One region of the Vibrio atlanticus genome, then DNA from elsewhere that is predicted to be linked to it. Evidence: riboswitches for the same ligand, from Rfam matches in the RefSeq annotation. Region 1 holds a riboswitch; the other holds the start of a gene.

Region 1 (3,419 bases):
GACTGGTTAGGCTTAAACACCCATCTTCGGGTACTCCGACTACCGTGATAGCCGATTGATAGCAATCGATAAGCTGAGAGTGAGTACTTACATTATTCATTTTACTGACTCAGCAAGTAGGGCGTGAATAGTCGATACCACTAACGGGCTGCCACCTTTACGGCCTAGGCTGGCAATGTAAGGCACTGTGTTTTGTTCGGTTAATGCTTGCTTCGATTCATCTGCTTTTACGAAACCAACAGGAATGCCAATGATCAATGCAGGTTTTGCTTCGCCTGCTTCTATCATGCGCAATAGCTCAAGTAATGCGGTAGGCGCATTGCCTACACCTATGATAGAGCCGTCGAGTAGGCCGTTATCGCGGGCATAACGTATTGAGTGAATAGCACGTGTTTCTCCTGTCTCTTTGGCCGTGCTAATGACGTCTGGATGACTAATGAAGCACTGTGCTTTATTGCCGTAAGCGTTGAGGCGAGTTTGGTTTAAACCTGTCACGATCATGCTGACATCGGTAATGATGTTGGCACCGTTTTTTAAAGCGGTAATGGCAGACTCAATCGCGTTGTCGCTGAATTGATATAATTTAGCGTATTCAAAATCACCCGTAGTATGAATGGCACGACGAACCACATTCCATTCACCTTGATTGAAGTTATGTCCCCCATGGAGAGTTTCTATTTCTTCATCGATGATAGAGAAAGAGTCACTTTCAATTTGACGGCCTTGCTTGGTCATTTGACGCATATCGTTAGTCATGGAGTTTTCCTTGTTCATGCTTATTCATCATGAAAGTGAGTATTGGTATCACTTCCTTTTGAGCAGAGATGTTCTGCTAATAGATCGCCGTTAAAATCGATCAATTTGAATTCAATGCTGACGTGATGTTTGACATACACAGCAGCGTGCTCTGCAGCTTGTTTGCAGAGCAAGGTAAGAAAGTCGTAATTGGGAATCTCTTGGCCCGATTGGGTTTCTTTCCATGTGTCGAGTACGTGGCGGCCTGTGTTGGCTTGGCTAACAGCTTCGGCAAATTCACTCGATGCACCCGATTGAATGGCGAGGTCGGCCAGTAATGAAAAGTCGATAGCTTTACCGGATACGTGAGTCATCATGTGCCCAGCGACCATCTTGCCGAGTTTGCCTATCATGGCGACGACGGTGATTTTGCTCACTTGATAACGTTTTGCTGCGCGCAGTCCGACCCCAACAAAATCACCCGCTTGGATAAAACACATCGAGTCATAACTTGGTAGCATGGCCATCGCTGACTTTTCGGTTCGAGATCCTGTCGTGAGAACCAAGTGGTTTTGGCCATTTTGTTTCGCTATTTGTACCGATTGACGCACAGATGCTGAAAACGCTGAAGTGGAGTAGGGTTTTACCGTTCCGCGTGTCCCGAGAATGGAAATACCACCGATTAAACCGAGTCTTGGCCCTATAGTTTCCTTGGCTCTCTCTTCTCCATCAGGGACGCAAATTTCCAGTGATATACCGACGTGTTTTTTCTGTTGACTGGTCGCTTGGTTCCATTCCAAAGTCACCATATCGAGAATGTTTTTTCGAGGAACGGGATTAATCGCCGCCTGACCGACGGGAAGTTCTAATCCGGGTAGAGTCACACGAGCTACGCCAACACCCCCATCGATGTGAAAACCGGGCTCTGAATGCCAGCGGGCAATACTCTGAATATGGGCTTCGTGGGTACAATCAGGATCGTCCCCTGCATCTTTAACAATGCTGGCGGTCACCGCATCGTTGGATGTTTGGATAAACGCGACCTTAAACGTAGCGGGCTCACCATTAGGTAGAGTGATGGAGATATAGTCAGGCTTTTGTCCGGTTAATAGTGTTTGAACTGCCGCTCTGCTTGCTGCAGCTGCGCACGCTCCGGTGGTAAACCCACAGCGGAGATCGGACTTATTTTTGGATCGTTTAACTTTTGTGACCACAGTATTCTTCATCTACGTTTTAGGTATTGACGAATACAGAGCGTTCCCTTGTTAGACAAGGTATGGATGGTGTTGAGTTTTCCCGCTCGATATTCATGTGTGTCCAGGTATTCTGACTTACGATGTTGAGGTTCTCATTGCGCTTTACTCCTTCCCAAGTCGTGTGACTCAGTGGCTTGTAAAGGGCTCATCGCTTACAGCTGCGGGTACAGTTCAGGAGTTACACCTGATTCCCTGATGTGACGTTATACTTCGATATCTATCCTGAGGATTTCTCCGTTGTTTGGTGTTTCTATTATTTGCTTTGGTGTCCCTAAACTGGCTAATGTTTTTATCCAGTCACCATGTCCGAGCAGCAAAATAGGGTTCTCATTGTTGTGGTGACGAGAAACTCGTTGGATCCACTGAATCGCCATTGTTCTTCGTTGCTGTTCTGAATCGAACTCACTGAGCTCCATTTGAGAAATGACGGGCACTTTCAGGTAGCGTGCGATGGTTTTAGCACTGGAAATAGCACGGCCTAATTGACTGGTGTAAATAGTATTGAGGGTCAATGATTTTTGAGTTGCAAGATAACGACCGACGTTATGCATCTGTCGTTTGCCTTTCATTGTCAGAGGGCTATCCAGTTGATTCTGTGCTTTGCCTATTCGATTCCATTCGGTTTCGCCATGACGAATCGCAATGATGGTGAAGCGTTCAGCTTTCATTACTTTTCTCCATCAAAATGAAAACAATGAATAGTGCGCCAAACGCGGTGGTGACAACACCAAGAGGCAGTTCTTGAGGAGCAACTAAGGTTCTCGCCAAAATATCACTTAATAGCATAAGCAAAGCCCCAGTCAGCCCTGAAGTGATGAGTAACTTTTTGTGTAATGGGCCGATGATTTTCTTCGCGATATGAGGAACCATCAAGCCAATAAATCCGACAACTCCGATGATAGAAACAAAACATGCAGTTGCAAAAGCGCAGACAATAAAGACACCGCTTTGCAGGCGTTTTGTGTCTACGCCCATGGTTTGTGCTACGTCGTCTCCTGCAAGTAAACAATCTAACTGGCGATGTTTTAATATACCTAGGACTATCAAGGCGATAAGTCCAGCAAGCACAATTAGCACATTGTCCCAGCGTGCGTTTCCTAGGCCTCCTAGCGACCAAAATAGAATTGAGTGGGCAGCTCGTTGATCACCATGGAAGACCAAGAAGTTAGTCAAGGCTGTAAATAAAAATGAAATAGCCAACCCGGCTAAAACAATTTGAGAAGACGCTTGTCCATCTACTTTTCTGACTAGAAATAGCACTGCCGAAGCCGAGATTATTCCACCGATAAAAGCGGCGAGTGGAAGTGTCCAAATGCCGATAGCGCTGCCGATGACTGTAATCACAAAGACTGCTCCAGTTGCGGCACCGGATGACAGTCCAAAAATGAAAGGGTCGGCAAGATCGTTTTTTGTCACGGTTTGTAATAA
Region 2 (3,419 bases), 310 kb from region 1:
CCAAATTAGTAATTTTGTTTGAATAACCTACAACGCGTATATCTGATACGTCAGAGAAGAACTCAAATCCAGCCTCAAAACTCAAAGACTCTTCTGGTTTCAAGTCACTCTTACCATAGCCAGGCCAGAATAGGTCATTGTATGTCGGAGCTCGAAAGGCAGTACCACCAGACGCAATCAAACGCCAATTCTGATTAACAAGATAACCAATTCCTAGCTGCCATGTCGACTTTCCGCCATAGACTTCGTTGTCATCATGACGAACACTTGCTTCAATTTGCAAACCTGAATTGTCATAGAAAGCCGAAGCGAATACTGCATTATTCTTACGACTAGTACCGTCATATTTCTGGTAACTATTGCTGCTCCAAATTTTGGAATCAGCCACGGTGTCTTTAGTTAGGTCGACGCCTGCATTAAGTACAAAGATCTCAGATAACTTATAAGAGTTCAGCCAGTTAAGAGCATGGCGGTCAGTGATTAAGTGGCTACCCGGAACTTGACCGCCTTTATTGTTACTATCGTCGCGGTTAGTTGATACAGACAAAGATGAACGATACTTCTCACCATTATATGCAACAAGCGCTGCGTAGTTGAAAAGAATAGATTCTTGCTCATCAGCTGATAGCTTACCTGTTGAAAAGTCCTTATAACTTTCATATTCAGTCACACCTTTATGATAGAAGCCCATCACTTTGGCAGACCACTCAGGTGAAAAGTTTGTCCCAACCTCAAGCGTTAAGTCTTGACGGCTATAGCCATCTTCATCAGGTTGAGCCGGGCCAGTGCCTACGACATCAAAACCATCTGACGCTTCAGTGTTTACAGACATATTGATCCAAGATTTCTGACCAACTTTAGAGCTCACACCAGCTGCACCTTGGCGATAGTTATCAGTACCAGCACCAACTTGAACAGTACCAGAGTCAACATCAGCCCCTGATGAAGTAATAATGTTAATTACACCACCTATTGCATCAGCACCATATACCGCAGCACGAGCACCTTTTACTAACTCGATACGTTCAACGCCGCTTAGAGGAATCGCTGAGAAGTTCGCACTACCAGTTGTCGCACTACCAATTCTCACCCCGTTATAGAGGACAATGCTTTGATTCGATGAGGTACCGCGAACAAAGACTGAACTGTTTTGTCCACGTCCGCCATTTTGCGTTACTTGCACACCAGGTAATAATGCTAAAGCTTCCGTTAGAGATTTGATTTGCAGGTTATCAATTTGCTCTTTAGTCACAATATCGACTGTTGCTGTAACTTGACCCACAGACTGCTCAAAGCGGTTAGCCGTAACCACCATGGTTTCGTCAGCAGATGCTTCTTGTGCGTGTAAATTGGAGATAGGTGAAAGCAGCGATGCTACAGCAACCGCTAAAAGGGATTTGTTCATGTTGTTGTGATCCTAAATCGCGTAAAGTCCTACCAAACCACATTTTATGGTTTAGCTGCTGGCAGGTATTCGGACTCAAGAGCACAACCTTGCGGTTACCTAATATTCGACTTCCCACAAAATGCTATTTGCAGTGTCTATGAATACTTGTTCTCTTTTACCGCTGCGCGTCAGTTCTGGATTTTCACCAGATTCCCTTTCAGCCATCTATACATCTAGATAGCACCAGCTTGCAAAGATGGTATTAAGCTATCTTTCTTTTGTCCAGTCAATATTCAAAATTTCCGTGCTACAGAACCTTAGTGATATTAGATTGCTATTATTTACGAACGATCTTTTACTCATTGTTAGGACAACACTGGACATAGTGCTGAGATTGAATAAAATCTGCGCTCTTGATTTAAAAGCACGATAGCAAAAGGCATAACAATGGCGAATTTAGAAGTAAACCCGCAACGCTACCAAGAACAACTGGCAGAAAAGACTGAGCGTCTTACTGAAATGTTCTCAGAATATAATGTGCCTGAGCTGGAAGTGTATGAATCTCCAGAACAACACTACCGTATGCGTGCAGAGTTCCGCGTGTGGCATGAAGGTGACGATATGTATTACGTCATGTTCAATCAAGAAACTAAAGAAAAATACCGTGTCGACCAGTTCCCTGCGGCTAGCCGCCTGATTAACGACCTAATGCCTCTATTAACGGATGCAATGAAGGACAACCACTCTCTACGCCACAAACTATTCCAAGTAGACTTCCTTTCTACATTAAGCGGCGAGATTTTGGTGTCACTGCTTTACCACCGCCAATTAGGTGAGCAGTGGATTCAAGATGCTAAAGCACTTAAGCAGCAATTAAACGATGAAGGTTTTAACCTAAACCTGATCGGCCGTGCGCGTAAGATGAAAATCGTGCTGGACCGCGACTACGTTATTGAAAAGCTAGATGTGAATGGTGATAGCTACATCTACCAGCAAGTTGAGAACAGCTTTACTCAACCAAACGGTAAAGTAGCAGAGAAAATGTTGGAGTGGGCAGTCGACTGTACTCAAGACAGCAAAGGCGACTTACTTGAACTTTACTGTGGTAACGGTAACTTCTCACTAGCACTGGCACAGAACTTCGAACGTGTACTGGCAACAGAACTGGCGAAGCCGTCAGTAGAATCTGCGCAATACAACATCGCAGCCAACAAGATTGAAAATGTTCAGATCATCCGCATGTCTGCGGAAGATTTTACCGTAGCAATGGAAGGCAAGCGTGAATTCCGTCGTCTACAGCAAGCGAACATCGATCTTAAGAGCTACAACTGCAACACTATCTTCGTTGATCCACCGCGTTCAGGTATGGATGTTGATACTTGTAAGATGGTTCAAGGCTACGAGCGCATCATGTACATCTCTTGTAACCCTGAGACATTGAAAGAGAACCTAGACATTCTAAGCGAAACACACGACATCACTCGTTTTGCTCTATTTGACCAGTTCCCTTACACACACCACATGGAAGCGGGTGTGTTCCTAGAGCGTAAAGCGTAAACCTCGCTCTCTAAGTCGAAGCTAAGCAGCAGATACAAAAAAACGAGCCAATTGGCTCGTTTTTTTATTGATAGATTGGTTTAAGCAGTTTTACCGATAAAGCCTAGCTTCTTACCTACCCAAGCGAGCAGTAGCATCGCGACGATAATCGCAAAGAAGTTTGACCCGGCATCAGGGTGTTGTGCTTTCACAAAAGCCGAGTGGCCAAATGCACCTACAAAGAAACAAGCTAAACCCACTAACGGAATATCTTCAGATACTGGATTTGTTAGGTACTCTTGGTATAGCGCTTGTACAGCCAACACTAAAGCAATCAGCGGGAAAATAGAGAAGCCCACTTCGCTCATTGTTACCCAAGATAACAGTGCATCACCACACACACCTGCTACAACAGCAAGTACGAGTGTCTTTCTTTCAGAACCACGGTTTACAGTATTATTTTCATTCGACATTATTCAATCCCGCCTTTTAATCG

What was found. A riboswitch is a leader RNA that binds a small molecule or an ion and turns the genes downstream of it on or off. The one in region 1 is predicted to bind cobalamin.
Region 2: linked by a shared signal. The riboswitch ahead of OCV30_RS14810 (TonB-dependent receptor domain-containing protein) and the one ahead of OCV30_RS13210 (cobalt-precorrin-5B (C(1))-methyltransferase) in region 1 are both predicted to bind cobalamin.

What each region holds. Positions count from the first base shown of each region.
Region 1 covers NZ_AP025460.1:2,965,350-2,968,768, reverse strand. Annotated here, with positions in the region: gene OCV30_RS13220 (bifunctional cobalt-precorrin-7 (C(5))-methyltransferase/cobalt-precorrin-6B (C(15))-methyltransferase) at 1-100, opposite strand, end outside; gene OCV30_RS13215 (precorrin-8X methylmutase) at 97-756, opposite strand; gene OCV30_RS13210 (cobalt-precorrin-5B (C(1))-methyltransferase) at 777-1,961, opposite strand; cobalamin riboswitch at 2,055-2,185, opposite strand; gene OCV30_RS13205 (phosphoglycerate mutase family protein) at 2,195-2,659, opposite strand; gene OCV30_RS13200 (FecCD family ABC transporter permease) at 2,649-3,419, opposite strand, start outside.
Region 2 covers NZ_AP025460.1:3,279,474-3,282,892, forward strand. Annotated here, with positions in the region: gene OCV30_RS14810 (TonB-dependent receptor domain-containing protein) at 1-1,405, opposite strand, end outside; cobalamin riboswitch at 1,449-1,650, opposite strand; gene trmA (tRNA (uridine(54)-C5)-methyltransferase TrmA) at 1,835-2,944, shown strand; gene OCV30_RS14820 (YijD family membrane protein) at 3,025-3,396, opposite strand; gene fabR (HTH-type transcriptional repressor FabR) at 3,396-3,419, opposite strand, start outside.